Regions from separate parts of the Streptomyces qaidamensis genome, predicted to be linked through region 3. Evidence: riboswitches for the same ligand, from Rfam matches in the RefSeq annotation. Region 3 holds a riboswitch; each other region holds the start of a gene.
What was found. A riboswitch is a leader RNA that binds a small molecule or an ion and turns the genes downstream of it on or off. The one in region 3 is predicted to bind cyclic di-AMP.
Positions count from the first base shown of each region.

Region 1: linked by a shared signal. The riboswitch ahead of A4E84_RS18970 (M23 family metallopeptidase) and the one ahead of A4E84_RS23835 (transglycosylase SLT domain-containing protein) in region 3 are both predicted to bind cyclic di-AMP.
Region 2: linked by a shared signal. The riboswitch ahead of A4E84_RS34820 (LysM peptidoglycan-binding domain-containing M23 family metallopeptidase) and the one ahead of A4E84_RS23835 (transglycosylase SLT domain-containing protein) in region 3 are both predicted to bind cyclic di-AMP.
Region 4: linked by a shared signal. The riboswitch ahead of A4E84_RS24815 (C40 family peptidase) and the one ahead of A4E84_RS23835 (transglycosylase SLT domain-containing protein) in region 3 are both predicted to bind cyclic di-AMP.

Region 1 is NZ_CP015098.1:4,315,829-4,323,434, forward strand. It holds gene lhgO (L-2-hydroxyglutarate oxidase) at 1-477, shown strand, start outside; gene trmB (tRNA (guanosine(46)-N7)-methyltransferase TrmB) at 695-1,528, shown strand; gene A4E84_RS18960 (PrsW family intramembrane metalloprotease) at 1,588-2,952, shown strand; gene A4E84_RS18965 (aldo/keto reductase) at 2,988-3,932, opposite strand; gene A4E84_RS18970 (M23 family metallopeptidase) at 4,071-5,111, opposite strand; cyclic di-AMP (ydaO/yuaA leader) riboswitch at 5,123-5,279, opposite strand; tRNA gene A4E84_RS18975 (tRNA-Met) at 5,567-5,640, opposite strand; gene A4E84_RS18980 (dihydrofolate reductase family protein) at 5,706-6,836, opposite strand; gene A4E84_RS18985 (MarR family winged helix-turn-helix transcriptional regulator) at 6,927-7,442, shown strand; gene A4E84_RS18990 (GTP cyclohydrolase II) at 7,576-7,606, shown strand, end outside.
Region 2 is NZ_CP015098.1:7,940,095-7,947,700, reverse strand. It holds gene A4E84_RS34830 (SGNH/GDSL hydrolase family protein) at 1-231, opposite strand, end outside; gene A4E84_RS34825 (DUF6250 domain-containing protein) at 377-1,093, opposite strand; gene A4E84_RS34820 (LysM peptidoglycan-binding domain-containing M23 family metallopeptidase) at 1,288-2,217, opposite strand; cyclic di-AMP (ydaO/yuaA leader) riboswitch at 2,222-2,376, opposite strand; gene A4E84_RS34815 (alpha-galactosidase) at 2,693-4,768, opposite strand; gene A4E84_RS34810 (tyrosine-protein phosphatase) at 4,948-5,745, shown strand; gene A4E84_RS34805 (DUF6126 family protein) at 5,764-5,883, opposite strand; gene A4E84_RS34800 (helix-turn-helix domain-containing protein) at 5,880-6,524, opposite strand; gene A4E84_RS34795 (aspartate aminotransferase family protein) at 6,589-7,606, opposite strand, start outside.
Region 3 is NZ_CP015098.1:5,360,968-5,368,573, forward strand. It holds gene A4E84_RS23820 (glycosyltransferase family 2 protein) at 1-582, opposite strand, end outside; gene A4E84_RS23825 (GNAT family N-acetyltransferase) at 603-1,688, opposite strand; gene A4E84_RS23830 (Cof-type HAD-IIB family hydrolase) at 1,881-2,729, shown strand; gene A4E84_RS23835 (transglycosylase SLT domain-containing protein) at 2,693-3,472, opposite strand; cyclic di-AMP (ydaO/yuaA leader) riboswitch at 3,476-3,645, opposite strand; gene A4E84_RS23840 (polyprenyl synthetase family protein) at 4,155-5,165, shown strand; gene A4E84_RS23845 (LolA family protein) at 5,396-6,655, shown strand; gene A4E84_RS23850 (ABC transporter ATP-binding protein) at 6,697-7,606, shown strand, end outside.
Region 4 is NZ_CP015098.1:5,552,346-5,559,951, reverse strand. It holds gene pcrA (DNA helicase PcrA) at 1-2,165, opposite strand, end outside; cyclic di-AMP (ydaO/yuaA leader) riboswitch at 2,479-2,651, shown strand; gene A4E84_RS24815 (C40 family peptidase) at 2,660-3,838, shown strand; gene A4E84_RS24810 (TnsA-like heteromeric transposase endonuclease subunit) at 4,159-4,824, shown strand; gene A4E84_RS24805 (Mu transposase C-terminal domain-containing protein) at 4,821-6,887, shown strand; gene A4E84_RS24800 (AAA family ATPase) at 6,884-7,606, shown strand, end outside.

The sequences.
Region 1 (7,606 bases), 1.0 Mb from region 3:
CTGGTCTACCCGGTGCCCGACCCGGCGTTCCCGTTCCTCGGGGTGCATCTCACGCGGGGTATCGACGGGGGCGTCCATGTCGGGCCCAACGCGGTGCCGGCGCTGGCCCGCGAGGGCTACGGGTGGGGCACGGTCCGCCCGCGTGAGCTGGGCTCGACCCTGGCTTGGCCCGGCTCCTGGCGGATAGCCCGCCGGCACTGGCGGTACGGGGCGGGCGAGCTGCGGCGCTCCCTGTCCAAGCGGGCCTTCACGGAGGCGGTGGGGAGGCTGCTGCCCGGGGTGTCCGAGCCCGACCTCGTACCGACGGCCGCGGGGGTGCGCGCGCAGGCGGTCCTGCGGGACGGAACCCTGGTCGACGACTTCCTGATCCGCGAGGGCGCCAGAACCGTCCATGTCCTCAACGCACCGTCTCCTGCGGCTACGGCGTCCTTGCCGATCGGCCGAGAGGTGGCACGGAGGGCGTTGAGCGCGCTGTGAGGTTCGCGGGTGCTCGGCGATGCCGCTGAGGCGCGGGTGGGCCCGCAACCGGGCGGAGCGGGGTGCCGCTGCGCCCACCCTCCCCCGAGCTCTCGGCTTCGCTCGCGCAGGGGGGGGACCCCCGTCGCCCTTAGCGGCACGCATGCCCGCAGCCAGGGCAGAGCGCGCCCGCACCCGCCGACAACACCAAGCACCACCGCCGTAAAATCAGAGCACTGTGTCTGACTCCGCGAACACCCCCGAAACCCCGCACCCGCACACCCCCGGTGTCTCCGTCCGGGGCACCCGGGCCAAGGGAGAGCCGCGCTTTCCCGACGGGCCCAAGGCCGACCCCGCCGGGTCGCACTTCGAGCGGCGGATCCGGAGTTTCCAGCCGCGGCGCAGCCGGGTCACCGCAGGTCAGGCGGACGCCCTGCAGCGGCTGTGGCCCAAGTGGGGCCTCGACATCGACGGCAGCCGCACCCTCGACCTGCCCGAGCTGTTCGGCAACGACAACCCCGTCGTCCTGGAGATCGGCTTCGGCATGGGCGAGGCCACCGCCCAGATGGCCGCCGCCGACCCCGCCACGAACATCCTCGCCGTCGACGTCCACACCCCCGGCCAGGGCAATCTGCTCAGCCTCGCCGACCGCAACGGCCTGTCCAACATCCGGGTCGGCAACGGCGACGCGATCATCCTCCTGCGCGAAATGCTCGCCCCGGACTCCCTCAGCGGTCTGCGCGTCTACTTCCCCGACCCCTGGCCGAAGAAGCGGCACCACAAGCGCAGGATCATCCAGCCCGATTTCCTCACCCTGGCCGCCACCCGACTCGGGCCGGGCGCGCTGGTCCACTGCGCCACCGACTGGGAGCCGTACGCCGAGCAGATGCTCGATGTCCTCACGGCACACCCCGACTTCGAGAACACACAGGCGGACGGCGGTTTCGCGCCGCGTCCCGACTTCCGTCCGCTGACCCGTTTCGAGGGCCAGGGACTGGACAAGGGACATGTCGTGAACGACCTCCTCTTCCGTCGCGTACAGCACGTGGACCAGCCCCCCGCCGGCGCCTGACCACCCCTGGCACCTCTTCCGCCTGCGGACAGCGCCCATCCGTCGTTAGGGTCAATGCCGTGGCCACCAGCCCCCCACATCCGTCGTATGCCAGCGGTCCCGCGTACCCCAGCGGTCCCGCCGACGGCGCACCCCTCGCCGGCCCGGGCACGGCCGGCTCCCTGCGGCACGCCCACTGGTGGCAGCGCGCCTGGGTCCGCTACGGCGCGCTGAGCACGCTCCTCGCGATATCCGGCCTGGTCATCCTCGCCCTGGTCCGCGAGGAGACCGGCACGGAGGGCTTCCTGGTCGGGCTGGGGCTCGCCGTCCTGCCGGTGCCCCTGCTGATAGCCGCGTTCCGCTGGCTGGACCGGGTGGAGCCCGGCCCCTGGCGGAACCTGCTGTTCTGCTTCGCCTGGGGCGCCTGCGCGGCGGCACTGATAGCGATCGTCGCCAACAGCTTCGCGACGAGATGGATAGCGACGGCGACGGCGGACCCGTCCAGCGCGGACACCCTCGGCGCGACGGTGATAGCCCCGGTGGTCGAGGAGTCGGCCAAGGCGGCGGCCGTCCTCCTGGTCTTCCTGTTCCGGCGCCGGGACTTCACCGGCATCGTCGACGGGGTCGTGATAGCCGGTGTGACGGCGACCGGCTTCGCCTTCACGGAGAACATCCTCTACCTGGGCACGGCCTTCGGCACCGACCAGCTCACCGGCGGCACCGGCATCGCCTCCGTCACGGCGGCGACCTTCTTCGTGCGCATCGTCATGTCGCCGTTCGCGCACCCGCTGTTCACGGTCCTGTCCGGCATCGGCTTCGGCATCGCCGCGCTCTCGGCGGACCGCCGGCCCCTGCGCCGCGTCGTCTTCCCGCTCGGCGGGCTGCTGCTCGCGATGGGCATGCACGCGATGTGGAACGGCTCCTCGGCCTTCGGCGAGTACGGGTTCTTCGCCGTGTACGCGGCGTTCATGGTGCCCATCTTCGGGCTGCTGACGTGGCTGGTGATCTGGACCCGGCAGCGGGAGCTGAGGACCGTACGGGCGGAGCTGCCCGCCTACGCCGTGGCCGGCTGGCTGACCCCGGCCGAGCCGTACGCGCTGGGCTCGATGCGGGCCCGGCGGATCGCCCGCCAGTACGCCCGCCGTCACGTGGGCAGGGCCGCGGCGCGGGAGGTGGCGCGGTACGAGGCGTACGCGACGTCCCTGGCGTTCCTGCGGCACCGGGCCCGGCAGGGCCGTTCCGGGCCCGACTTCGCCGTACGGGAGGGGGAACTGCTCGGCGAACTGTGGCGGCGCCGGGAGGTGGCCCGCCCCGCGCTGGACCACGCGGCGCGGATCACCGCTCCTCCGGTGCCGGTGACGGCCCCGCCCTGGCCGGTGTACGGGGTGTACGGGTACGGCCCGCAGCCGACCCCGTACCCCGCGTACAACCCGTACCGCTCCTAGGACCTCTCGTCTGCATCAGGCCGGGTCAGGCGGGGTCACGCCGAGGCCTGGGTGAGACGCCCGATCTCGGTCTCCGAGAGCGTCAGCTCGCCGACGCCGGTCAGCGCGAGCAGCTGCTCCACCGTCCGCGCGGAGGCGATCGGCGCCGCCACGGTCGGCTGGGCGGCGAGCCAGGCCAGAGCCACCGTGGCGACGGGCACGTCGTGCGCCGCGGCGATCTCGTCGAGGGCGGCGAGCACCCGCTGCCCCCGCTCGGTCTCCAGGTGCTTGGCCGCACTCCCCGCTCGCGCGCTCTCGACCGTCGCGCCGGGCCGGTACTTGCCCGTGAGGAAGCCGGACGCGAGCGCGAAGTACGGCACGGCGGACAGGCCGGTCCGCTCGGCGAGATCCTGGAGCTCGCCCTCGTAGGTGCCGCGGGAGACCAGGTTGTAGTGGGGCTGGAGGGCCACGTACCGGGCGAGCCCCTCGCGGTCGGAGAACTCCAGGGACGCCCGCAGCCGCTCGGCGGAGATGTTGGAGGCGGCGATGTGCCGCACCTTCCCGGCCTTCACGAGGGTGTCGAGCGCGCCGATGATCTCCTCGACGGGCACGTCGGGCTGGTCGAAGTGCGTGTAGTACAGGTCGATGTAGTCGGTGCCGAGGCGCCGCAGGGAGGCGTCGGCGGCGGCCTTGATGGTGGCGGCGGACAGGCCGCGGAACTCGGGGTGCTGGCTGACCTTCGTGGCGACGACGACGTCCGCCCGGTTGCCGCGGGACTTCAGCCACTTGCCGAGCACGGTCTCGGACTCACCGCCCCGGTTGCCCTCGACCCAGGCCGAGTAGGAGTCGGCGGTGTCGACGAAGTTGCCGCCGACGGCGGTGTAGGCGTCGAGGACGGCGAACGACTGGTCCTCGTCGGCGGTCCAGCCGAAGACGTTGCCGCCGAGGGCGAGGGGGAAGACGTCGAGGTCGGATGAGCCCAGCTTGCGAAGAGAAGTCATGCCTTGCGTAACGCCCGTACAGGAAGGCCTCATTCCACAACGGACGCAAAGGTCCCGTAAACCACACCGGAAGACCGGCGGCCCTGACGTCGGGGGGTCGTCGTCAGGGCCGCCGGTGCTTCAACGGGTGGGTAGGGCTTACGGGTTCAGTCCCTTGCCCCGCAGCCACGCCATCGGGTCGATGCCGCTCGCGGAGCCGCCGGAGTGGACCTCCAGGTGAAGGTGGGCCCCGGTGACGTTGCCGGTGGCGCCCACACGGCCGATGACCTCGCCCGTGCTGACCTTCTGGCCGACGCTGACGCCGATGGAGGACTGGTGCGCGTACCAGATCTCGGTGCCGTCATCGAGGGTGAGGACGGTCTTGTAGCCGTACGAGCCGTTCCAGCCGGCCTCGGTGATGGTGCCGCTGTGGACGGCCTTGATCGGCGTGCCCGTGGGGGCGGCGAAGTCCAGGCCCGTGTGGTAGCCGGAGGACCAGTAGGCGCCGGCCTGGCCGAAGCTGGAGGTGATGGTGTACGAGGAGGTCGGCAGCGTGAACTGCTTGGCCAGGGCGGCGAGACGCTCGGCCTCGGCCTTCTTCCTGGCCTCCTCCTCCGCCTTCTCCTTGGCTGCGGCGGCCTTGGCCTTGGCTTCCTTCTCCGCCTTGGCGACCGCGTCCTTGGCCGCCTTCTCGGCGGCGGCCGCGGCGTCCTCGGCGGCCTTGGTCTCGATCTGGTCCTGCTGGTGCTCGACCTGGGCCATGATCCGGGCGCGCAGTGCCTCGCCGGCACCGGCGCCGGAGGTGCTCTTGCCCTGCTCGGTGGCTGCCGCGGCGGTGCCGAGGCTGCTGAGCGGGGTGGCGGAGCCTTCGGGGGTGTCGTCGTCCGAGATCAGGGAACCCACCGAGGGCAGGTCCGGGACGGAGATGGACACCGGGGGCTTGCCGGTCTGGGCGCTGGCCATGCCGCCGGCACCCACGGCGGCTATGACACCGACGCCCAGGACGGTGGAGCTGCGGGCGAGGCCTCCGCCGCGCTGCTTGGTGACGCGATGCCGGCCACGGACGGGACGGATGGACTCCTCGGTGGGGTTCCACTCCTGGAACGGGCCCTCGTCGGTGCGCTGACCGCCGTAGCCGAAGGTGTCGGTGTCGCGCTTCGGCGCGAACGGGGCCTCGGGGGCAGGCCGGTTGGACGCCACGTGGGCGTACTCCTTTCCTTCCTTCTCGCCTACCGGGTTAGCTGACGGGTTCGGAGCAGGAAGGTCTCCTACGCGCGTATACCGGCCGTGCTTCCACGGTGGTATCCGCCCGATTCACCCCAAGTGGTGGTTCCCCGGTTCCCTTTCGGGATTCGGCGCGTGCGCACGGAGCCGCCTTCTGTGACGGCTGGGACGACCGCGCTGCGTTATCGAACGTTAATGGAGGCGCGAGGGGTATTCCAGCGATTCCGCTTGATCATTAACCTTTTTCGCGCGGACTTACCTGCCATGACCGGAGTAAATCGGGCGAGTTGACCGCTTCGCAAGTGACCGATGAGTTTTGACGATGCGTCAGTTACCGTGCGGAACGGGGTGGTTCACTCACCGAGCGTTATGACTACGGGGAAATAGGCCGAGGGCCGGAATCCTTTTGGATTCCGGCCCTCGGCCTTCAGTAGCGGGGACAGGATTTGAACCTGCGACCTCTGGGTTATGAGCCCAGCGAGCTACCGAGCTGCTCCACCCCGCGTCGTTGTGACTCCAGTGTACGCCATCCGCGGGACCACTCGTGCACACCCACGGATCAACCCGTGCTCAGCCCGGCAGGTGGCGGTTCGGGGCCTTGGCCCGCCCCTCGTGTTCCGGGAGAACCACGACCTCCACCCCCTGGGCCGCGAGGAGGCCGCTGCCGTCGGCGTCCGTCACGAAGGTGTCCGGCTCACGCCAGGCCGTGACGACCCGCCGTACCCCCGCGTCGAGGATCAGCCGGGCGCAGGGGGCGGGGCGTGAGGCGCGGCGGGCGCACGGCTCCAGGCTGCTGTACACGGTCGCGCCGGGCAGGCGCGGGTCGGCCGGGTCGATCTTGGCGAGGGCCGCCTCCTCGGCGTGCACGACCGGGTCACCGGCCTCTCGGGAGTGGCCGCGGGCCAGTTCCGTGCCGTCGGCGGCGACCACGACCGCGCCCACGCTGAACGCCGTGTCCGACGGCGGGCAGCGCTCGGCCAGTTCGCAGGCGAGGGCGAGCCAGTGGTGGTCGGCGGCGGCGGGGAGCCCGCCGGCACCCGGCGCGGTCGGCTCGTAGCGCATCAGGACCACGTCCTCGATCCGCCGCGTCTCCAGCAGCCGGAGCCGGCCGCCCTGGTAGCCGCCGGGGCCGAAGAGACGGGGCGCCCCGGGGTCACCCACGAAGAGCGGGGCGAGGACCAGCTGGAGTTCGTCGGCGAGGCCCTGGGTGAGGAGCTGGGTGTGGATCAGGCCGCCGCCCTCGACCATGAGTCGCCGTACGCCCCGGACGTCGTGCAGGTGCGTGAGCAGCCGCCGCCAGTCGAGGTCGGCGCCGAGCGGGACGACGTCGGTGGCGAGGCCCAGGGAGCATGCGCGTTCGGCGCCCCGGTCGGTGGTGTAGAGGAGTTTCTCGCCGCCGGTGTGCCAGAAGCGGGCGTCCGGGTCGAGGTCGCCGGAGCCGCTGACGGTGACCTTCAGGGGGTACTCCGGTTTCCCGGCGGCCCGGCGGGCGGCCCGGCGTTCTTCCGAGTTCACCAGGAGCCGCGGGTTGTCGGCGCGGATGGTGCCGGCGCCGATCAGGATGGCGTCGACGCCGGCCCGGACCTCGTCGACCCGGTCGAAGTCGGCCGGGCTCGACAGGAGCAGGCGGTCGGGTCCGGTGTCGTCCAGGTAGCCGTCGAGGGAGACGGCGGCGGACAGCAGGACGTACGGGTGAGGCATCGACGCTCCGCGGCTGGTCGGGACGGCGGGACTGGACAGGATCACCAAGGCGGGCTTGGTTCAAGTTTGAAACAAACCTACACTGGTGGCATGACGACTCGCTGGCTCACCCCCGAGGAGCAACGTGCCTGGCGCGCGTACGTCGCCGCCTCGCTGCTCCTGGAGGACGCGATCGACCGGCAGCTCCAGCAGGACGCCGGCATGCCGCACCTGTACTACTCCATCCTGTCCGTCCTGTCGGAGTCCCCGGAGCGGCGGCTGCGCATGACCGATCTCGCCGAGCGGCTGAAGATCACGCGCAGCAGGCTGACGTACGCGGTGACGCGGCTGGAGAAGGACGGCCTGCTGCGGCGCGAGGCCTGCCGGTACGACAAGCGGGGCAGCATCGCCGCGCTGACGGACGAGGGGTTCGCCGTGCTGGAACGGGCGGCGCCCGGGCATGTCGACACCGTGCGGAGCTTCCTGTTCGACCGGCTCAGCGAGGAGCAGGTGGGACAGCTGGAGGCGATCTCCGCGGCGATCGCGCAGGGGCTCCAGGAGGACGGTTCGCGGTCGGCTGCGGACGAGGTGCCGTGGCGGCGGAGGTCTTCACCGTCCTGTTCGTGACGCGCGTCACAGCGGGCCGAATTCTGATTGCTTCAAATTTAAAGCACGAGTAGGGTTCCGGACGTGGATCTGCTTCAAATCTGAAGCAGTACGGCTGTGCAGCCGAACAGGAAACGGAACCCGGAGGCCCCGCATGCCCGACACCCCCGCCGTCATCGCCACCC
Region 2 (7,606 bases), 2.6 Mb from region 3:
CGAGACGAGGTCCGGGGCCATGTCGACGGCCCGCGGAACCTGGTCCGCCACGATCTGGTCGAGGAGCTTCCCGCGTACGGCGAGATTGGTGTACCGGAAGTCACCCTCGGGCCTGCGGTCGGCGAGCAGGACGGCGAACCGGTCGGCCCAGCCGACGAACGCCCCGTCGGGGCCGGGATCGCCGACGCCCTCGGTGAAGCTGTCCCCCACCGCCACGTACGACCCGATCACTGCTCTGCTGTCACTCTTCGAATCGTCTGCCACAGCAGCTCATGATTCACCTTCGAATGTGACCTACGCGACCGTAAGAAAGGGTTGACGGGCGGTGATATAGCCCACTCCTAAAGTGTTCGCCAACTCCGGAATACCCCGCTTGTCAGGGGTGTTCCGGGGTGAGCCGCCAGACCCGGAATCGACTGATCCGGAAATGGCTCCAGACGGTCCGGAAGGCGAAGTGGCCGCTCGTGTAGGGCTGCGGGTCGGTGTGGTCGAAGACGAGCCGCCCGTTGTTCCACCACTGGACCGTCGAGCCGTCGGAGACGATCCGGACCCGGTTGGGCTCGTTCGGGACCAGCAGCGGCTCGGTGTAGTCGAACACCAGGGGGCGGACGCCGGGCTCGCCGACGTAACGGCGCAGCCGGGTCGTGGTGTTGTAGTTGGCGCCGTATCCCGCGTAGTACGCCGTGAGGTGGTCGTACTCGTCGAGGGCGCCGCCGCGAGGAGTCGCGAAGAGGTCGCCCGGGGAGCGTACGTCGGTCGCGTTCCAGAAGTTGTTGAGATCCGAGACCCGGTCGTTGACCCCGCCCTCGGAGACGGCGGTCGCGGTGTACTCGAGGACGTACGGCCCTTCGAGCCGCTGCCTGAACCAGACGGTCGCGCCGCTCGGTACGTCGATCTCCAGGATGCCGCGGGAGGCGGTGACCGTGCCGCCGTCCTGGAGTTCGGTGGCCCACCGGCCGAGGCCGTGGCAGAAGTCGTCGCGGGCGACGAGGCGGCGGTGACGGGGCGCGGCGTGCGCGCCGGCCGTGGGGGCGAGGGCCGCCAGGGCGGCTCCGGCGGCCAGGGCTCCGAACGCTCTGCGGGTGGTCGGCACGGGACACAGCTCCTCGGGATCCGCCGGGAAGGCTCTGGAAAGCGCTTGCACTCCGGACGGGATCACTCTGTCCCAACTGCCGCCGCCTGTCGATCCCTTGACGCGGTCGGCGGCATGCGCACACACCGAAGGCCGGACCCGGGGATCGGGGTCCGGCCTTCGGCCGCGTGTCAGGCAGGTGGTCGTGCGGTCGGTCAGCCGACGGAGACGCCGTGCGAGCGCAGGAAGGCGACCGGGTCCACGTCCGAGCCGTAGTCCGGCGTGGTGCGGATCTCGAAGTGCAGGTGCGGTCCGGTCACGTTGCCGGTCGCGCCCGACAGGCCGACCTGCTGCCCGGCGGTCACGGTCTGGCCGGCCGAGACGGAGAGCTGGGACAGGTGGGCGTACTGGGCGTAGTGGCCGTCGTTCAGCTTGATGACGACCTGGTTGCCGTACGCGCCGCCCCAGCCGGCGGAGACGACGGTGCCGGCGCCGACGGCCTTGAGGGACGTGCCGGTCGGGACGACGAAGTCGACACCGGTGTGGTAGCCGCTGGACCACATGCTGCCGGACATCCGGTAGGGGGTGCCGACGGTGGCACCGGCCACCGGGAGGGTGTAGCCGCTCGCGTTGCTCTCGGCGGCGGGCTTGGCGGCGGCCGGCTTCGCGGCGGTCTCCGTCTTCGGGGCCGACTCGGCGGCGGACTGCTTCGCGGCCGAGGGCTTCGGGGCGGAGGCCTTCGGCGCGGACGGGGCCGAGGACTTCGGCGCACTCGCGGCCTGCTTGCCGATCGACAGCTTCAGGCCCGGGTGGATCAGCGACGGGTCCGAGCCGACGGCGTCGCGGTTGTCCGCGTAGAGCTTCTTCCAGCCGCCGCTGACGTTCTGGTCGTCGGCGATCTTCGCGAGATAGTCGCCGGCCCTCACGGTGTAGGTGCGGGCACCGGTGGCCTTTTCCGCGGCCTTCTTCTCGGCCGCGGGAGCGGACTGGACGGCCTTTTCCGGAGCCGCCTGCGGGGTGGCGGCATGGGCACCGGCGGCCCCCATGAGCGGCAGCGCGAGAGCGGCTCCGCCGGTTCCGGCGACGGCGATGGAGCGGGTGAAACGCTGGGTCTTGGGACGGCGGTGCTTACCCTTCGCGGGCATGGCGAATTCCTCTCCGTCGCCTGCGAGGTGAGCTGTCGGGTGCGGGCTGGAGATGCCCGGCCGCGCCGAGGCGCGGCTTAACCCCAAGCCGTTCCGGGAACCGGAACAGGCGTCTTACCTGTGGGTCCCCCGCTCCTGCCGTACGTCGGGTCAGTGTGTGCGGGCTCCGGTCGGCGGCAGGATTAGGCGTCCGTCCGGATTGGTGTGGAACGTAAGCGACCAGGACGCAGACGGACAAGCTTGCGGTTGCCCGTGACGGTGTTTTTCTTGACGCGTCGCCACATCTGCGGTCACCGAGCGTGGATTAGCGATCTCCCGCTTTCCTCAACCGACCTGAATAACGCCAGAATTACGTGAACATGGCGACAACACATCGTCACCAATATGACGATGGTCACGCACCCCGACCCCATCTCCTTTACGATCGGGGCACGTTATCCCTAAGCGGCTTAAGCGCCCCATTCGGACAGAACGGCTACTTCCGCTTAAGGCGGACGACCGCGGCGTCCAGATCCCCCCGCAGACCGACCCGCAGTCCGTGATGAAGCAGCACGGCCCCACGGTGAATTTCGCCGGTTTCGAGGCATTCGTACGATGCGACCGGGTCGAGGGCGCGCAAGCGGAGAGCCGGTACGGGCTCGCCGTAGCGCTGCGCCTGGAGCCAGGCGAGGACGACGGTCTCGTCGCCGAGGACGTACTGCACGGCGCTCAGTCCGCCCTGCGGGGGACGCAGCCGGTACTGGTCACCGCGTTGCACCACGGGCCGGATCTCCTTGTAGAGCTCCACCCACTCCCGCGCCTCGGCGAGTTCCTCCCGCGTCCACCGCGTGAGGTCGCCGCCGACCCCCAGCACCCCGGCCATGGCGCTGACGAACCGGAACCGCAGGGAGCTGGCCCGCTGGTTGAGCATGACGTTCGGGCTGTCGGTGACCCAGGCGGCCATGACCCGGGCCGGATGGATCTGACTGAAGCCGTGCTGGATGGCGAGCCGGTCGAGCGGGTCGGTGTTGTCGGAGGTCCACACCTGGTCCGTGCGGCTCAGCACACCGAGGTCGATCCGCCCGCCGCCGCCCGAGCAGGACTCGAAGGCCACGCCGGGGTGGGCGGCCCGCAGCCGGTCCAGCAGGGCGTACAGGCCGCGCACGTGGTCGACCCACAGCCGCTGCGGGTAGGGGTCGTCCGGCCACCCGGCGTCGGTGAAGCAGCGGTTGAAGTCCCACTTGACATAGTCGACGGGCGCGCTGGACAGAAGTCCGTGGAGCTGCTCCCAGAGGTACTCCCGGACGTCCTCGCGAGCGAGGTTGAGTACGAGCTGATTGCGGAACTCCGTCCGCTTTCGTCCCGTTTGATACTGCACCCAGTCGGGATGCGAGCGGTACAGGTCGCTGTCCGGGTTGACCATCTCGGGCTCGACCCAGATCCCGAACTGCATGCCGAGGCCGTGCACGTGGTCGGCGAGCGGCTTCAGCCCGCCCGGGAAGCGGTCGGGGTTCGGGGTCCAGTCGCCGAGCCCGGCCCGGTCGCTGGTGCGCGCCCCGAACCAGCCGTCGTCGACCACGAACAGCTCGACGCCCATGGCCGCGGCCCGCTCGGCGAGCGCCCGCTGCTGCTCCTCGGAGATGTCGAACTCGGTGGCCTCCCAGGAGTTGAAGAGCACCGGCCGGTCCCGGCCCGCGTCCGGGATCACATGCGCCCGCTGGTAGGCGTGCCAGGCGCGGCTCGCCCCGCCGAAGCCGCCGTCGCTCCAGAGCCCGGCGAAGACCGGGGTCGTGTACGACTCCCCCGTGCCCAGCGTCAGCAGGCCCGAGTCGTCATAGCCGGCGCCGCCGGTAATCTGCACGCGCGCGTCCGGGAGCTGGGCCACGGCGATGCGCCAGGACCCGGACCAGCCCAGGGCGCAGCCGTAGACCTCGCCGCGCTCCTCGGTGGCGTCGGTGTCCAGGGCGACCCACGGCAGGTGCTGGTGGGAGGTGTGGCCGCGACGGCTGCCGATGACCTTCTCGCCGTGGGTGAGGCCGGAGCGCGTCAGGCGGGACTCGGCGCCCCAGCGGCCGTGCAGCTGGGACAACCGCCAGGCGTCGCGGTCGGGCAGGGTCCAGGTCGCGGAGTCGGCGCGCAGCAGCTCGACGGCCGGCCCCCGGTTGTCCAGGGTCACCCAGCGCTCGACGACGTCCGTCGAGGAGGGCATCCGGTAGTGCAGCGTGACGGCCAGGCCGCCGTCACGGAACCGGAGCCGCAGCTCGCCGTCCTCGGCGTCGTGCCCCTCGAAGAGCCACTCGGTGCCGCGCCGCTCGGCCGTGCGCACGGAGAGGGCGGGACGGACGAAGCGGGGGCCGCCCTCGACCGGGTACTCCTCGCGTCCGTCGAGCGGGGACTCGAAGGGCCAGTAGTCCGGCAGCGGCCGGACGGCGAGGGCCTCGGCGTCGGCTAGGCCGATCCGGGGGCCCCAGTGCAGGTGCAGCAGCTCGTCCCGGTCGGTGACATGGACGGCGTAGCTGCTGACCGGCCCGGAGAGCACCCACGTACGACCGTCTTCGGAGATCTCCAGCATCATGCCCTCACAGATTCGAACAAGCCCGACCAGGTGCGACCAGGCGGCAACATCATCAAGGGCTGCGGGGGCTCCGGGCAACGCCTGTGGACAACTCATTGCCCCAGGCAGGCATGTCGTATCGTCGAGTGACGCCCGGCGACGAGCCGCGTCGGCGGCGCCGAAGGGGAGGAGCCCTCGTGACACAGCAGGTCCCGTCGACCGAGCCCGAGCTGGCCGGAGTGCGCAACTTCCGTGATGTGGGCGGACTTCCGACCGTGGACGGACGGCGGGTGCGCCAGGGAGTGCTGTTCCGCAGCGGCCACCTCGCCCACGCGACCGGGGAGGACGCCGCCTTCCTGAGCACTCTGAGCCTGCACACGATCTTCGACTTCCGCAACGCGGCCGACCAGAAGCTCGAGGGCCCGGACGTCGAGCTGCCCGGCGTGCGCAATGTGAACCTGCCGCTGAGCGACCCCGCCGACGGCGCCGAGTTCTGGAAGATGGTCCGCGACGGCGACCTGGAGCAGCTCCGCGCGATCCTCTCGGACGGCAAGGGCGCGGACCGGATGATCGCCTCGTACCGGATGATCATCAAGCACCGCACGGGTGAGCACTCCCAGGTGCTGCACGCGCTGGCGCAGGACAGCGTCCCCGCGCTGATGCACTGCGCGGCGGGCAAGGACCGCGCGGGTCTGTCCGTCGCGGTGACGCTGCTCGCGGTGGGTGTCGAGCGCGAGGCGATCGTCGACGACTACCTGAAGTCGAACGCCAAGCACCGCCGCTACAAGGTGCACCGCAGCAGCTCCGCCGCCTCGGCGTACTCCCCCGAGGTCATGGAGCTGCTCAGCCCCCTCTTCGACGCGCGCGCCGAGTACCTGACGGCGGCCTTCGACACCATCGAGGAGACCTGGGGCGGCGTCGACACCTACCTGGAGAAGGGGCTGAAGCTCACCCCGGAGACCCGGGAGCGGCTGCGCGAGCGGCTCCTCGACTGAGGCGAAACCGGGCGGGCGCTACTTCGCCCCGAGCTCGAACAGCAGGTAGACGAAGGCGGCGAAGACGTGGCCTGCGATGAGGTAGACGAACAGCCTCACCCACAGGGCGCGGGGGAACTTCTCCTCCATGTCCCTCATGACACGTCTCCAGGGGTGGGGCCCAGGCACAGGGCGGCCGTGGGGCTCTGCAGCAGGGTGTGGACGAAGAGCAGCTCGACGCCGTCGTGGTCCTCGGCGGCGATCCGGTGCGGGGTGAGCGAGTCGAAGTGGGCGCTGTCGCCGGCCGCCAGCCGGTGCGTGGTGTCCCCGAGCCGCAGCCGCAGCCGGCCGCGCAGCACATGGAGCCACTCCTCGCCGGGGTGGACGCGCACGATGTCGCCCTGGGAGCCGTGGGGGACGTGGACGCGCAGGGCCTGCATCCCGCGGCCGGGGGCGCCGGCCTGCCAGTAGGTCCAGCCGCCCGCCGCGGTGGGTTCCATGTCCGCCGCGCGGATGACGGAGTCCCGTTCGGCGACCGTCTCGCCGAGCAGCTCGGAAACCGTCGTACCGTAGACACGGGCGAGCGCGAGCAGCATCGGCAGCGAGGGCTGGCGCTGCCCGGTCTCCAGACGCGAGAGGTGGGCGGGCGACAGCCCGGCGGCGCGGGCCGCCGCTTCCAGCGTCAAGGAGGCCTGGCGTCGCAGCGCCCGCAACTGGGGCGCGACGGCAGGCAGCGCAGCGGCCGCCGGTTCGGCCGGCGCGGCGGCCCCGGAGGGCCGCTCGGTCTCGGAGGAGCTCATGCCTCCATTCAGCCGGAGCGTTGCCTCAGCGGCAAATTTCTTGCCTCACAGGCAAAACCGCCGTCTACCGGTTGTTGACCGCCTGCTTGACGAGCGTCTTCCCGAAGTCCCACACCAGCCCGCCGTTGTGCGCGTCGTCCATCACCGCCGTGAAGGCGTCAACGAACCGGTCCACCTCCCGCTCGCCGATGATCAGCGGCGGGATCAGCTTGATCACCTCCATGTGGTCGCCGGAGACCTGGGTGAGGATCCGGTGCCGCTGGAGCAGCGGCACGACAACCATCTGCGCGAACAGTCCCTTGCGGGCGGCCTGGAGCATGGCCCAGCGGCTGCGCAGCTTCAGCGACCTGGGCCGGCCGAACTCGATGCCGATCATCAGGCCCCGGCCGCGGACCTCGGCGAGCATCTCGTACTGGTCCGTGAGCGCGGCCAGCCGGGATCTGAGCCGCTCCCCGGTGGCCCGGGCGTTCGCGACGACCTGCTCGTTCTCCATCACCGACAGCACCGCGAGGCCCGCCGCCATGGCCTGCGCGTTGGACCCGAAGCTCGCCGAGTGGACCAGCACCCGGTCCATGGACGAGTAGACCTTCTTGAAGATCCAGTCCTTGCCGATCGTGGCGCCCACCGGCACATAGCCGCCGGAGAGCGCCTTGGCCACGCACACCAGGTCCGGTTCCACGCCGTCCTCGTGCTGGTAGGCGTAGAAGTCACCGGTCCGGCCGAGGCCCGTCTGCACCTCGTCGGCGATGAGCAGAGCCCTGTGCCGGTGCAGCAGCTCCTGCGCGGCCCGCAGCCAGCCGGGCGGGCCCTCCAGCACTCCCTTGCCCTGGATCGGCTCGACGATCAGGGCGGCGACGTCCCCCTTCTTCAGCTCCCTCTCCAGAGCGTCGAGGTCGCCCAGCGGTACGGCCGTGTCGGGCAGCAGCGGGGCGAAGCCGTCGCGGAAGCCGGACTCGCCGTTCACCGAGAGGGAGCCGGTGGTCAGCCCGTGGAAGGCGTGCGCGCAGTACAGGATCCTGGGCCTGCCGGTGACGAACCGGGCGAACTTCAGGGCGCCCTCGACGGCCTCGGTGCCGCTGTTG
Region 3 (7,606 bases):
CTCGGTCAGCCAGCGCGGGTCGGCGACCACGTCGTCGTCGGTGAAGGCGACCACCTCGCCGCGCACGGCGTCCAGCCCGGCGTTGTGGGCGGCTGCGAGCCCCGGAACGGGTTCACAGACGTACCGCACGCGCTCGGCGTACTTCCGCTCGATCAGCTCCCGCGTCTCGTCCGTGGCCGGCGCGTTGTCGACGACGACGATCTCGAACCGCGGGTGGTCCTGCGCCAGCAGCGAGTCCAGCGCCCGCGCCAGCTGCCCGGCGCGCTCCCGGGTGGCGACGACGACACTCGTGAACGGCGGCTCCCCGGGTTCGCCGAAGACGGCCGGCCCGCACTCCGCCCGCGCCCGCTCCGCCAGCACGGCCCTGGGATCCGCCCCCTCCGGCACCCGCCCGAGCAGTGTGCCCACGGGTCGGCCACCCCGCCTGACCAGTACGAACACCTCGCCGTGCGTCACGGGCCGGTTCCCCGGACCGGGTCTGAGCACCGCCTCGTCATCGTCGAGGTCCAGCTCGGCGACCTGCACCGCCCCGATGTCCAGGAACCGCCGGATCTCCTCCTGCGCACGAACCGAACGGGCCATGCGCCCACCCCCCTTGTGTGTCAGGTACGGCGCAGCCGAGCCGCGCCCTTGAGCGTCCGCGCGGCGAGCGACGCGAGCCGCGGCCTGCTGCGGACGAAGCTGTGCGCGCGGCGCGAGGGCTCGCGGCTCAGCCAGTGCAGTGCCGCGCCGGCCCCCGGCCGGGTCACCGCGCCCTCGTACACGGGCAGTTCGCCCGTCTTCAGCGCGTCCTTGTACTCGGCCGCGCCCCGCCCCAGGTCGAGCATGCCGATGCCGTCGGCGGCCGCCGCCTCGGCCATGCGCAGGTGCAGCACGAGGCCGGGCGAGAACTTCGCGAACTCCGGGTCGTAGGCCGGGAACCAGCAGGCCAGCACCGACGACGAGCGCAGCCCGAAGTGCGCGGCGACGGGCCGCTCACCGGCGTACAGCACCGACAGCGTGCCGCTGCACTCCGGCGCCCGGGTCCGGGCCAGCTGTCCGACGAGCCGGGTGATCCACCCCTGGGCGAACCGGTCCCGGCGGCCGGTCCTGCGGTACTGCGCGGACTTCCACTCCATGAGCGCGCGCAGCGCGGCCGGTTCGCGCTCGTCGAAGACGAACCGCAGCTCGCCGCCCTGCCGGCCGAGCCTGCGCTCCTTGGCCAGGGTGGTCTTCAGGAACTTCGGCGACTGCGAGCGCAGCACCGACTCGTACGTCTCGTAGCCCTTCTCCACGTCGATGACGTAGGTGGCGTGCTCCTCGGCCGCGTACCGGACGAACAGCCGCTGCCCGGCCTCCAGATTGTCGAAGGCGAAGCTCGACACCGAGCAGGCCCTCAGCAGCCGGCCGGTCTCCAGGTCCAGGCCCGGCCGCAGGATTGCGCCCTGCGCGTCCGAGACACCGAGCCCGATCGCCCGGCCCTGCCCCAACGGGCCGCGCTCATAGGGCAGGAACCCGGCCGGTTCCGGCCCCTCGTAGACCACGGCCACCCGGCCCCCGGGCCTGACCCGGCCGACGGCCTCGGTGAACTCCGGTTCCATGAAGGGGTTGCGCGGTGCCTCGGAGGCCGCGCGCAGCGCACGCCAGCGCTCCTTCTCCCCTTCGCCGAGCTCCCCGGGCCCGGCCACGCGTATGCGCCCACTGCTCAACCCGACCCCCCGATCAAGTCCCCCCTGGACACTTGGAAGGTACCGCTCGTTGCGGCCTCACGGGTAGGTAGCGGAGCATGTTGTTGCCAACCGGTGCAGAGGCCTTCAACCGGGCAATCGGTGTCCGTCGCGCGAGGATCGGGGTCCGTCGTGCGATGAAACGAAGGGGCGCACTGTCCGTATTCTCTGATCATGGCCGCACCCATCGCATATTCACTCATCGCCACCGATCTGGACGGGACGTTGCTGCGCGGCGACGACACCCTCTCCGACCGGTCCCTCGCCGCGCTCGCGCGGGTGGCGGACGCCGGTGCCCAGCACCTCGTGGTGACGGGCCGGCCGGCGCCCAGAGTGCGGCCGCTCCTGGACGACCTCGGCACGACGGGGCTCGCGGTGTGCGGGCAGGGCGCGCAGGTGTACGACGCAGGCGCGGACCGGCTGCTGTGGTCCATCACCCTGGACCGGGAACTGGCCGAGACCGCTCTGGGCAAGATCGAGGCCGAGGTGGGGCAGGTGTACGCGGCGGTCGACCAGGACGGGGTCGACGGGCTCACGCTGATCGAGCCGGGTTATCTGATGCCGCACCCGACCCTGCCCGCCGTGCGGGTCGACCGCCGCGACGACCTGTGGGGCGAGCCCATCAGCAAGGTGCTGCTGCGCCATCCCCACCTGTCGGACGACGAGTTGGCGGCGACGGCCCGCTCGGTGGTCGGCTCACTGGCGACGGTGACGATGTCGGGCCCCGGCACGGTCGAACTCCAGCCGTGCGGGATCACCAAGGCCACGGGCCTCGCGCTGGCCGCCGAGCATCTGGGGCTGCGCCCGGCGGACACCCTCGCCTTCGGTGACATGCCCAACGACATCCCGATGTTCGACTGGGCCGCTCACGGGGTGGCGATGGCCAATGCCCATCCCGAACTCAAGGCCGTGGCCGACGAGGTCACCCTGTCGAACGAGGACGACGGCATCGCCGTCGTCCTCGAACGACTGCTGGGCGGGGCGGCTCAGTACGGGCCGTTGACGTTGTCGATCGAGCCGTAACGGTCGGCCGCGTAGTTGCAGGCCGCCGTGATGTTGGCGACCGGGTCGTACGGGTCCCACGACGTGCCGTCCACGTGGTAGGCCTGGAAGGTCGGGTCGATGGTCTGGAGCAGGCCCTTGGACGGGGTGCCCTTGGCGGCGTTGGAGTCCCAGTTGTTGATCGCCAGCGGGTTGCCGGACGACTCGCGCATGATGTTGCGGTAGATGCCGTCGTAGGACCCGGGGATCCCCTTCTGCGCCATGATGTCCAGCGCCTCGCGGATCCATCCGTCCAGGTTGTTCGCGTAGGTCTTCGCCGACGCCTGGGTGGCCTGGGCGACACCGCCGGCGGGCTTCGCGGCCGGCTTGGCGGGGGCGGACGACTTGGTCGCCGTCTTCTTCGCTGCGTCCGTCTTGGTGGTCTTCACCGTCAGCTTCAGACCCGGGTGGATCAGCTTCGGGTCGTCGCCGACGGCGGCGCGGTTGTCCTTGTAGAGCTGCTTCCAGCCGCCCGAGACGTCGTACTTGTCCGCGATGCGGGCGAGCGAGTCGCCCTTGACCACGGTGTACGTGAGGGGCTTGGCGGGCTGGGCCGCCTGCGGCACGGACTGTGCGGCGGCGGGTGCGATCTGTGGCTCGGCGGCACTCGCGTGCGTGGCGCCGAGGAGCGGAAGGGTGAGTGCGGCTCCGCCGGTACCGGCGGCGATGAAGCCTCGGGTCAGCGGGTTGGTTCTGGGGCGACGGTGCTTGCCTCGTCCGGCCATGGCGATATTCCTCTCCGGCGCCTGCGAGGTGAGCTGTCGGGTTCGGGCCGGGAGGTGCCCGGCCGCGTACGGCGCTGTGTGCCGTACGCGGCTTCACCCCGAGCCGTGCCGCTGTGCGGACCGGCGACTTACCTGGGTCCCCCGCTCCTGCCACGCGTGAGTGAGTCGGTTCTGTGGGGAGTCCGGGCGGCGGCAGGATTAGGCGTCCGCCGGACAGGGCCGGAACGTATGCGAGAGCACATGTCGGGAACAAGCACCCCAGTCACATATCACGCAGTTGACCTTGGTCGGGGGCTTTTGGGCCGCTTGATCCTTTGCGGGAGCCAAGGCTCAACTGGCGTTCTGGGGAAGGCGGTACAAGCCGATGCCGTAGTGGGGCGGAAAAGGGGAACAAGTGATTCAACTCACTGATCACGAGCCTGCGGGGCAATTTTCGCCAAGGGGAATTCACGTACTCATCACGGCAAATCGTGCATAGTTCGCTACCTCTGGGTAAGTCGATTTATATCTGTTCTTATAGGTTGATCGAAAACATAACGGTCGTGATCGGATACCACCCGGCCTGTAACCCTGGGTGCTGGCGGTGATCGAAACGTGACCGGATACGCTGGCCGGAGTGAGGGCAGCGACCTATCGACAATCCGCGTAATCACCGGCAGACACAGCAGACAGGAGACCCCTCGTGACCGACGTCGGGCCGTTCGGGCTGAGCGTGCGGGACCAGGCTCTGGAAGCCGATGTCCAGGCCGGGATGGCGGCTGTCGAGGAAGGCTTGCTCGAGGCCACGAAGAGTGAGGTGCCCTTCATCACGGAGGCCGCCCAGCACCTGGTGCGGGCCGGGGGCAAGCGGTTCCGCCCGCTGCTGGTGATGCTCTCCGCCCAGTTCGGCGACCGGTACGCACCCGGGATCGTGCCGTCGGCCGTCGTCGTGGAGCTGACCCACCTCGCCACGCTGTACCACGACGACGTGATGGACGAGGCCGCCGTGCGCCGCGGCGTCGCGAGCGCGAACACCCGCTGGGGCAACTCCGTCGCGGTCCTCACCGGCGATTTCCTCTTCGCCCGCGCCTCGCACATCCTGGCCGACCTCGGCCCGGAGGCCGTGCGGGTGCAGGCCGAGGCGTTCGAGCGGCTGGTGACCGGCCAGATCCTGGAGACGGCCGGACCGCAGGACGGCCGGGACCCCGTCGAGCACTACCTCGACGTGCTGGGCGGCAAGACCGGCTCGCTGGTCGCGGTGTCGTGCCGGTTCGGCGCGATGATGTCCGGCGCCGACGACACGGTCGTGGACGTCCTGACCCAGTACGGCGAGCGGCTCGGCGTCGCCTTCCAGCTCGCGGACGACGTCCTGGACATCGCCTCCCACTCCCACGAGTCCGGCAAGACGCCCGGCACCGACCTGCGTGAGGGCATCCCCACGCTGCCGGTGCTGCGGCTGCGCGAGCGGGCGGCCCGGCTCGGACTCGCCGAGGACATCGCCCTGTGCGAGCTCCTCGACTCCGACCTCACCGACGACGCCCGGCACGCCGAGGCCCTGCGCCTGCTGCGGGCCCACCCGGCGCTGGAGCAGGCCCGGCGGGACACCGTCCGTTACGCCCAGGACGCCCGTTCGGCGCTCGCGCCCCTGCGGGAGTGCACCGCGAAGACGGCGCTCCTGGAGCTGTGCGACGCGGTGGTGCACCGGGCCGGCTAGCCCGCCCTCCCCGCGACCCCTACGGGTCGGGGGAGAAGTCGCCCTTCCGTGTCATACCCCAGCAGTACACGGAGTTGAGCCCGGGGTCTGACGTATCTCCCTGGCCGATTTGGTCAGATGGACACCAGGGAAAGACACCACTCCTCACCTGTTCGGGTGAGAATGGCGGCTCAGGGACGAGTGCGTGGACGACACGGACAGCCGCCGCCGACCACGGAGGTAGGGCACACATGGCACCGTACGCATCCGACGACAGCACGACCGCCGGAGAGGTCGACGAGCAGCGCTCCGGGCGGCGCAAAGCCGCGCGGTACATCGTCCCGGTCACGGTGGTGGGGGTGGCCGCCGCGACGATCGGGCTGGTCCCCGCGCTCGCCGACTCCGGGGACCCCGACCTCCCGAAGATCACCGCACAGCAACTCATCGAGAAGATCGCCAAGTCGGACGTCCAGCAGCTGTCCGGCACGGTGAAGATCAGTACGGACCTCGGCCTGCCGAACCTCGGCGGCCTGGAGTCGGGCCTGCTGTCCGGCGCCGCGGGCCAGGGCGAGGGCGGCTCCTCCGCCGACCCGACGGCCAAGCTCACCGAACTGGCCTCCGGCACGCACACCCTGCGCGTCGCCGCCGACGGCCCGGACAAGCAGAAGCTGTCGCTGCTGGAGAACGCCGCCGAGTACAGCGTCATCCACAACGGCAAGGACGTCTGGGGCTACGACAGCAAGTCCAACGAGGTCTACCACGGCACCTCCTCCGAGAGCCCGGAGCGCGGCAAGGACCAGCAGCCGCCGGCCCTGCCGAAGGACTTCGCCGAGGAGGCCCTGAAGGCGGTCGACGACACCACGTCCGTGACCGTGGACGGCACGGCCCAGGTCGCCGGCCGGGACGCCTACAAGCTGGTCGTCGAGCCGAAGCAGTCCGGCTCCACGGTCGGCGCGATCACCGTCGCCGTGGACGCGAAGACCGGCATGCCGCTGAAGTTCACGCTCACCCCGGCGGGCGGCGGCCCGGCCGTCGTCGACGCGGGCTTCACGAAGGTCAGCTTCGCCGAGCCGGCCGCCTCCACCTTCGACTTCACCCCGCCCAAGGGCGCGAAGGTCACCGAGGAGAAGGACGCGGGCACGGCACGCGACAAGGCGGGCGAGACCCCGCGCAAGGCCCCCGGCAAGCCCTTCGACCTGGGCGAGGCGCCCAAGGCCGGGAAGGACTCCGGCAAGGGAGTCGGCGACCTCGACGGCATGAAGACCATCGGCGAGGGCTGGACCGCCATAGCCACCTTCGACACCGGCGGCGAGGGCGTGCCCTCGGGCAAGGCCGGCGGCGAGTTCGGCGGCTTCATGGACTCGCTCGGCGACAAGGTCCACGGCAAGTTCGGCTCGGGCACGGTCTTCTCCACCCGCCTGGTCAACGCCCTCGTCACCGACGACGGCAAGGTCTACGCGGGCCTGGTCACCAAGGACGCGCTCGTGAAGGCGGCCGACGCCGGCAAGTAGGTCCCGCGGCCGCACGGGACGTCGAGAGAACGAGGAAGCCGATGGGCGAGGTGTCCGCCGGGGAACCGGAGCAGCGTGGGACACGGGCCGGGACCGGGGAACCGGTCATCGCCACCCGCGCGCTCACCAAGCGCTACCGCGGCGGACAGCTCGCCGTGGACGGTCTCGACCTGACCGTCCCGGCGGGCAGCGTCTTCGGCTTCCTCGGACCCAACGGTTCCGGCAAGACCACCACCATCCGCATGCTGATGGGCCTCATCGAGCCCACCTCCGGCACGGCCCGGGTGCTCGGGCAGCCCATGCCCCGGGCCACCCGCGCCGTGCTGCCGCACGTCGGCGCCCTCATCGAGGGCCCGGCCCTCTACGGCTTCCTCTCCGGCAGCGACAACCTGATCCGCTACGACAGCGCCGACCCGGCCGCCGATCCGCGCACCCGGCGCACCCGGGTCGCCTCGGCCCTGGACCGGGTGGGCCTGACCGCCGCCGCGGGCAGGAAGGCCAAGGCGTACTCCCTGGGCATGAAACAGCGCCTGGGCCTCGCGGCCGCGCTGCTCCAGCCGCGCCGGCTGCTCGTGCTGGACGAGCCCACCAACGGCCTCGACCCGCAGGGCATGCGCGAGATCCGCGCCCTGGTGAGGGAGCTGGCCTCGGACGGCACGACCGTTTTCCTCTCCTCCCACCTCCTCGACGAGATCGAGCAGGTCTGCACGCACGCGGCCGTGATGGCGCAGGGCCGGCTGATCACGCAGGGCCCGGTCGCCGAGCTGTCCGCCGGGGCGCGCGGCCGGCTGGTCGTGACCACGCCGGACCCGGCGGAGGCGGCCCGGATCCTGAAGGAGCAGGGCGTCGCCGACGTCGTCGTCGCCGACGACCGGGTGACCGGCGAACCACCGGACCGCGACCTCGCCGAGGTGAACGCCGCGCTGGTGACGGCCGGGGTCCGGGTGCGCG
Region 4 (7,606 bases), 190 kb from region 3:
GCCGGCGGGATCTCCTCCAGGAACCGGGAGGGCGGGTTGTACGACGGCTGGCCCCAGGCGCTGCGCAGGGTGGACCGCGTCAGGTACAGCCGCTCCCGCGCGCGGGTGATGCCGACATAGGCCAGGCGCCGCTCCTCCTCCAGCTCCTTGGTCTGCCCGAGGGCGCGCATGTGCGGGAAGACGCCGTCCTCCATACCGGTCAGGAAGACGACCGGGAACTCCAGGCCCTTGGCGGTGTGCAGGGTCATCAGGGTGATGACGCCGTCGCCGTCCTCCTCGTCGGGGATCTGGTCGGAGTCGGCGACCAGCGCGACCTGCTCCAGGAAGTCCGACAGGGTGGTCTGCTCGTCCTCGCCGCGCTCCTGCTCGAACTCCATGGCGACGGCGGCCAGTTCCTGGAGGTTCTCGATCCGGGTCTCGTCCTGCGGGTCGGTGGAGGCCTGCAGCTCGGCGAGGTATCCGGTGCGCTCCAGCACGGCTTCCAGTACCGTGGCCGGCCCGGCGCCGGACTCCACGACGGTGCGGAGGTCCTCCATCAGCGTGTTGAACCGCTTGACGGCGTTGGTGGAGCGCGCGGCCATGCCGTACGCCTCGTCGACGCGCTTGAGCGCCTGCGGGAAGCTGATCTTCTCCCGCTGGGACAGGGCGTCGATCATCGCCTCGGCCCGGTCGCCGATGCCCCGCTTGGGCACGTTGAGGATCCGGCGCAGCGGCACCGAGTCCTCCGGGTTGGCGAGCACGCGCAGGTAGGCCAGGACGTCCCGGACCTCCTTGCGCTCGTAGAAGCGGACGCCGCCGACAACCTTGTAGGGCAGGCCGACCCGGATGAAGACCTCTTCGAAGACACGGGACTGGGCGTTGGTGCGGTAGAAGACGGCGACGTCGCCGGCCTTGGCCTCACCCGCGTCCGTGAGGCGGTCTATCTCGTCGGCGACGAACTGCGCCTCGTCGTGCTCGGTGTCGGCGACGTAGCCGGTGATCCGGGCGCCGGAGCCGGCGTTGGTCCACAGGTTCTTGGGGCGGCGGGACTCGTTGCGCTCGATGACCGCGTTGGCGGCGCTGAGGATCGTCTGCGTGGAGCGGTAGTTCTGCTCCAACAGGATCGTCATGGCGTCCGGGTAGTCCTCCTCGAACTGGAGGATGTTGCGGATCGTAGCGCCGCGGAAGGCGTAGATCGACTGGTCGGCATCGCCCACGACGCACAGCTCGGCGGGCGGGACCTCGGCCTCGGGCGGTACGTCGACGGGGTGCTCGCAGGTGCCGACGAGCTCCCGGACCAGGGCGTACTGGGCGTGGTTGGTGTCCTGGTACTCGTCGACCAGCACGTGCCGGAAGCGGCGGCGGTAGTGCTCGGCGACGTCCGGGAAGGCGCGCAGGAGATTGACCGTCGTCATGATCAGGTCGTCGAAGTCGAGGGCGTTCGCCTCGCGCAGCCGCGACTGGTACATGGCGTAGGCCTGGGCGAGGGTCTTCTCGAAGCCGTCGGTGGCCTGGGCGGCGAAGTCCTCCTCGTCGATCAGCTCGTTCTTCAGGTTGCTGATCTTGGCGCTGAAGGACTTCGGCGGGAAGCGCTTGGGGTCGAGGTCCAGGTCGCGGCAGACCAGGGCCATCAGGCGCTTGGAGTCGGCGGCGTCGTAGATCGAGAAGCTCGACGTGAAGCCGAGCTTCTTGCTCTCGCGGCGGAGGATGCGCACGCACGCGCTGTGGAACGTCATGACCCACATGGCGTTCGCGCGCGGGCCGACGAGCTGCTCGACGCGCTCCTTCATCTCGCCGGCGGCCTTGTTGGTGAAGGTGATCGCGAGGATCTGGCCCGGATGCACGCCGCGCTCGGCGAGCAGGTGGGCGATGCGGTGCGTGAGCACGCGGGTCTTGCCGGAGCCCGCTCCGGCCACGATGAGCAGCGGGGAGCCGGAGTGGACCACGGCGGCGCGCTGGTTGTCGTTCAGCCCCTCCAGGAGCGCGGCGGTGTCCACGACCGGGCGGGGCGCGCCGTCCCGGTAGTAGGCGTCCCGGTCCGGGGGCGCGTCGAACTTCCCGCCGAACAGATCGTCCGGAATCGGCTCCGGTACGTGATCGTCCTCGGGCGGCGGCGGGGGCTCGTCCGCGGGGCCCCGCTGGGCCTGGAGGTTCGCCAGGAAGCTGTCGTCAAAGAGGCTGCTCATCGCTCTCCGAGTCTAGGGCGCCCCACTGACAGCCCGCCGCCGCCCTGAGAACATCGCCGGGCGCCCGGGCCCCGCCGACCGGCCGGCGGCGCATTGTCGCCCTCCATTACCGCATGATCACGGCCTGCTACACCCCCCGCAATCATGGATGAAACGTAACCAAACTCCCCCGATCCTTCACTCTCGGCGACGTTCATGACCGAGGTCACGAAAATGTATCGGGCATATCACCCATCAACCTTCACAGGGGCCACACGAGTTGGCTACCGTGCGACCAGGCCGCATGACCCCCACCGGCGAACGTCGCCGGGCCGCGCGGCCTCCGCCGAGTCCGGTGTGCCGCAGCGGCAGCCGGAGCCGGGGACCCAACCGTGAACCTGGGGTGAATCGGCCCGACTCCCTGTGCGGAGAAGGCCGTAGGGCAAACCTTCCGAACCACCCGCCCGAACCCGACAGCTAACCCGGTAGGCGGAACATGGAAGGAGTCGCCTCCCTTGGCGTCGCACCGCAAGTCGCGTCCTACGGGTACGCGCGTGGCAGGCATACGGACCCCCGCCCTCGCAACGGCGGCCCTGACCTCCGTGACCCTGCTGTCCCAGTCGGCCAACGCCGCCCCCGAGGCCGACGACAAGCCCAGCCTCGAAGAAGTCGAGAAGAAGGTCGACGATCTCTACCGCCAGGCGGGGTCGGCGACCGAGAAGTACAACGCGGCCAAGGAGAAGACGGCGAAGCAGCGCAAGCGCGCCGATGCCCTCATCGACGACGTCGCGCAGCGCACCCAGAAGCTCAACGAGGCGCGCGAGGAGCTGGGGTCCTTCGCCTCCGCCCAGTACCGCACCGGTGCCGCCGCCCCGGACACGGCGACGTTCCTGCTCGCGGACACCCCGCAGGACTACTTCGACCAGACCCAGCTGATGGACCGGATGACGGGACGCCAGAAGGTCGCGGTCGACGACTACATCGCGCAGCAGTCCGAGACGATGAAGAAGCGCCAGGAGGCCACCGAGAGCCTGGAGACGCTCACCGAGTCGCAGGGCGATCTGAAGACCGCCAAGGCGACCGTCCAGCGCAAGCTCGCCGACGCGCGCGAGCTGATGTCGAAGCTGACCGCCGAGGAAAAGGCCCGGCTCGCGGCGATCGAGAAGGAGAAGCGGGAGGAGGCCGCCCGCAAGGCCGACGAGCTGGCCCGGCAGCAGGCCGCGCAGCGGCAGGCGCAGGAGGAGGCCGCTCGGCAGCAGGACAGCGGATCCCCGTCGTCGGGTTCGGCGGCCTCCGGCTCGTCCTCCCCGACGGTCCCGGCCGACTCCTCGTACGCCACCAAGGCCGACAAGGCGCTCGCCTTCGCCCGCGCGCAGATCGGCAAGCCGTACGTGTGGGGCGCCGTAGGCCCCGGCTCCTACGACTGCTCCGGCCTCACCCAGGCCGCCTGGAAGGCCGCGGGCGTCACCCTGCCGCGCACCACCTACGACCAGGTGAACGCCGGCACGACGGTCCCGCTCTCCCAGGCCCAGCCCGGTGACCTGGTCTTCTTCTACGACGACCTCACCCACGTCGGGATCTACATCGGCAACGGCATGATGATCCACGCCCCGAAGCCCGGCACGTACGTGCGCGAGGAGTCGATCTACTACGACGGCGAGTCGGCCATCCACAGCGTGGTACGGCCGGCCTGAAAGGTCTGTAGGGCCGCTTTAGATCTGTCGGATTCTCAGCGATCTGTCGTCAACCTGTCGTCTGCGACAGATCGCTGAGAATCGCTCCGTAGAGTGATTCTCGGCCACTCACAGCATTCTTGCCCTCCCCTGGCGCATGGGACGGCGCGGTCCACGGGCAGCTTCGGCCGGGATCACCTTCTGTGTCCCTTCGGTTACGTATATCGGGGGTGGCAGTGTCGTACGTCTCGGGTCGAGAGCCAACGACTGAGGCCAGAGCTGTAAAGGTCCGCTACCGCCAGGCGGACGGGGTCTTCGCGGAGACCTCGTGGGATCTGCTGGTGAGTGCAGAGGTAGCGGCCGGGCTGCCAGTGCGGGAGTTCCGCTGGTACAAGGGGCGTCGGCACTACTCGGGCTGGTACCACGCGGTCACGGGCGATCGTCTGGTGGCCTACGAGAGCCGTTTGGAGCTCGCCCGGATCTTGCTGGCGGATTTTGCCCGGGATGTGGTCGGGATTGCCGCTCAGCCGTTCCAGGTGTGGGGGGACGACGGAGTCCGCACCCGTCGGCACGTGCCGGATCTGCTGTTGACGCATGCGGACGGGCTGGTCACGGTGGTGGACGTGAAGGCTCCGTACCGTGTGGACGTACCGGAGGTAGTGGCCCAGTTCGACTGGATGCGGAAGCTGTGTTTGCTGCGGGGCTGGGCCTTCGAAGTGTGGACTGGTGCCAGCCCTGCCCTCGTGGAGAATGTCCGGTTCCTGGCCGGCTACCGGCGACCTGAGCGTGTGGCAGTGCATCTGTCTGTGGAGGTGCTGGAAGCCGCCCGAGTGCAGGCGGATGTCGGCGGGATCGAGAGAGCCTTAGCGGCCCGGCATCCTGCGGATCTCGTCCGTCCGGCGCTTTTGCATCTGGTGTGGTCGGGTGCCCTGTCGGCGGATCTTTCGCGTCCGTTGAGTGCGCAGACGCCGGTTCGCCTCGCGAGTGGGGAGGCTTTGGAGGGATGAGGAGTTCCGCCGTTGCGGTGTTTCCCGGCTCTCGGCTGGTCTTCTGCGGCGATGTCGTCGAAGTGGTCGAGTTCGATCACCTGGGTGTGACGATCCGCAGCACGCGGACCGGCGAGTTCTCCACCGTCTCGGTGGGACGTCTGGCGGCAGGCGCGAAGCCGGTGGGCACCGGGCTACTGCCCAAAGCGGATGACAGTGCCGGCCTCGTGCTGGCGTCGTTGTCGCGGCAGCAGCAGGAGCAGGTCAGCGAGCGGGCCGGGCACATCCGTGAGGTTCTGACCGGCTACCGTTCCGGCTTTGCTGAAGGCGCCCGGCCCGGTGAACCGCGCGAAGAGTTCTCCGAGGCATGGTCGTTGACGCAGCGGATCGGAGCCAAGGCCGTCGAGCTGAAGGTGTCGGCGCGGACGGTGGAACGGTGGGCCGCTGCCTATCAGGCGGGCGGCGAGGCCGCGTTGGTCGACACCCGCTTGCTCAAGAGGCGAGGCTCTCGCGTCGATCCGCGTTGGGACGAGGCTGTCAGCGTCGTGCTCGCGGAGTACGTCACAGCGTCGACGCCGACACGGTCGGCGGTGCTGAAGCGGGTCGAGGCTTGGTTGGAGGAGTCGTACGGCACGGGAGTGGTGCCGTTGCCTTCGACGGCAACGGCTTATCGGCGGCTTGAGGAGTTGAGCAAAGGCACGAACGCCCTGTCGGGCAGCGCGAAGACGAGGCGCTCGATCGCTGACCGCCCCAAGGGGGTCTATGGGCGGCTGCGGGCCACCAGACCCGGTGAGTACGTAGTGCTGGACACGCAGGATCTGGACGTCTTCGCGATGGAAACGGTGACCTGCCGCTGGGTGAGGGCTCAACTGACCGTTGCTCAGGACTTGTTCAGCCGCTGCATTGTCGGTCTGCGTGTGACAGCGGTGTCCACGAAAGCGGTGGATGTCGCAGGGGTGCTGTTCGAGGCGATCGCTCCGCCGGAGGACGACAGCGGTGGCCAGGCTGCCGGGCCCTATCACGGAGTGCCTGAGCATGTGGTGTTCAGCGAGGAGGCTCTGGTTCCTGGCCGGGGGCTCTGTCCGCCGGAGACGTTGGTCATCGACCATGGCCGGGCCTTCATGTCGGCCCACGTGATCAGTGTCTGCACCAGACTGGGGATGTCGATCCAGCCGGCCCAGCCGAAGAAGCCCACCGACAAGCCGACCGTCGAGCGCTTCTTCCGTACTCTGCGCGAGGGACTGATCCAGCACCTTCCCGCCTACAAGGGCCCGGACCTGCACAGCCGTGGGGAGAAGGTGGAGGACCAAGCGTTCTTCTACATCCACGAGCTGGAGGACGTGATCCGCGAGTGGATCACTGGGGTCTATCACTGTTCCCAGCACGATGGGCTGGTCATCCCACAGTGGCCGGGGGTGAAGCTGTCGCCTCTGGAGATGCTGCAGGCGGGTCTGGCGCGGGCGGGACGGCTGCGCATTCTGCCGTCGCCCGACCTCGTCTTCGACTTCCTGCAGGTCAAGCCGCGCACGATCCAGCACTACGGCGTCGAGGTCGACGGGCTGCGTTACAACGGCCCGGCCCTGGACGGCTACCGCAACGAGAAGAGCCCGTACGGCGGGCTGCTCGCCGACCGCTGGCCGATCCGTGTCCACCCCGATGACGTGCGGTTCGTCTACTTCCAGGATCCGGCCGACGACTCCTGGCACCGGCTGGAATGGGAACACGCCCCCGCGCTGAATACGGCGTTCTCCGCTGAGGCGGCGGCTCACGCCCGGCGCCTGTCGCTCCGGAGCGGGCGGCATCTCGACGCCTCCGAGGCTCTGGCCGAGCTCCTCGCCCGCTGGGACCAGGGCATGGTCACCGACCGGCGCGAACGCCGCATGGCCCTGCGGTTGTCCGCCGAACGCGCCGCGGTCCCGCTGCCCCGGCTACCAGAGGAAGAGCCCCACACACCGGTGAGCACGGCCCGCCTGCACCTGGTTCCCGATCCGTCCGTCACCAGCGACCTGGATGAGGAGGACGAGATCTTCGAGGCCCCGGACGGGGACGACTTCTACGCGGACGCCTTCGAGGTACTGGAATGAGCGCACCGGGACTGTTCAGCCTGTCCCGCAAGGAGGGCTGGAACCAGTACGTCAACACTCCGCCGCGGCAGCGTCCCGAGATGCTCACCCGAGCGCAGCTGAACGCGCTCGGTGAGGACGCCCGGGAGGACTACAACGACCGGCGTCACGACTGGCACGCGAACTTCGGCATCATCCAGACCCCTCAGCTGGCCTCCCTCCACGAGGAACTGGACCAGATCGTGGCCAGCAACCGGCAGGACGGCGACCGCATCCGCTCGGCGGCAGTCATCGACGCCCTGCCCGGCCTGGGCAAGACCACCATCGCCAACCTCTACGGCCGCACCTACGACCGCCAGCAGCGCCGCCGACTCGGAGCGGTCACGGCCGAGGGCAACGAGCGCGTCCCGGTCTTCCGGGTCGGGCTGACCTCGAACACCACCCTGCGCACGCTGAACCGGATGATCTGCGAGTTCTACGGGCATCCCGCCACCGACCGGGGCAGCGCCGCGGCCCTGGCCAGCCATGCTCTGGACTGCGTGCTCAGCTGCGACACCCGTCTGGGGATCATCGACGACATCCACTTCATCGACCTCGACCGCAAGGAAGGGCTCGCGGTGAGCAACCATCTGAAGTGGCTCGCCAACGAGCTTCCCGTCACCTTCGTCTATGTCGGCGTCGGACTCGCCGAACGCCGCTTCTTCGCCGACGGGCTGACCGGGAAGAACACGGTCCTCGCA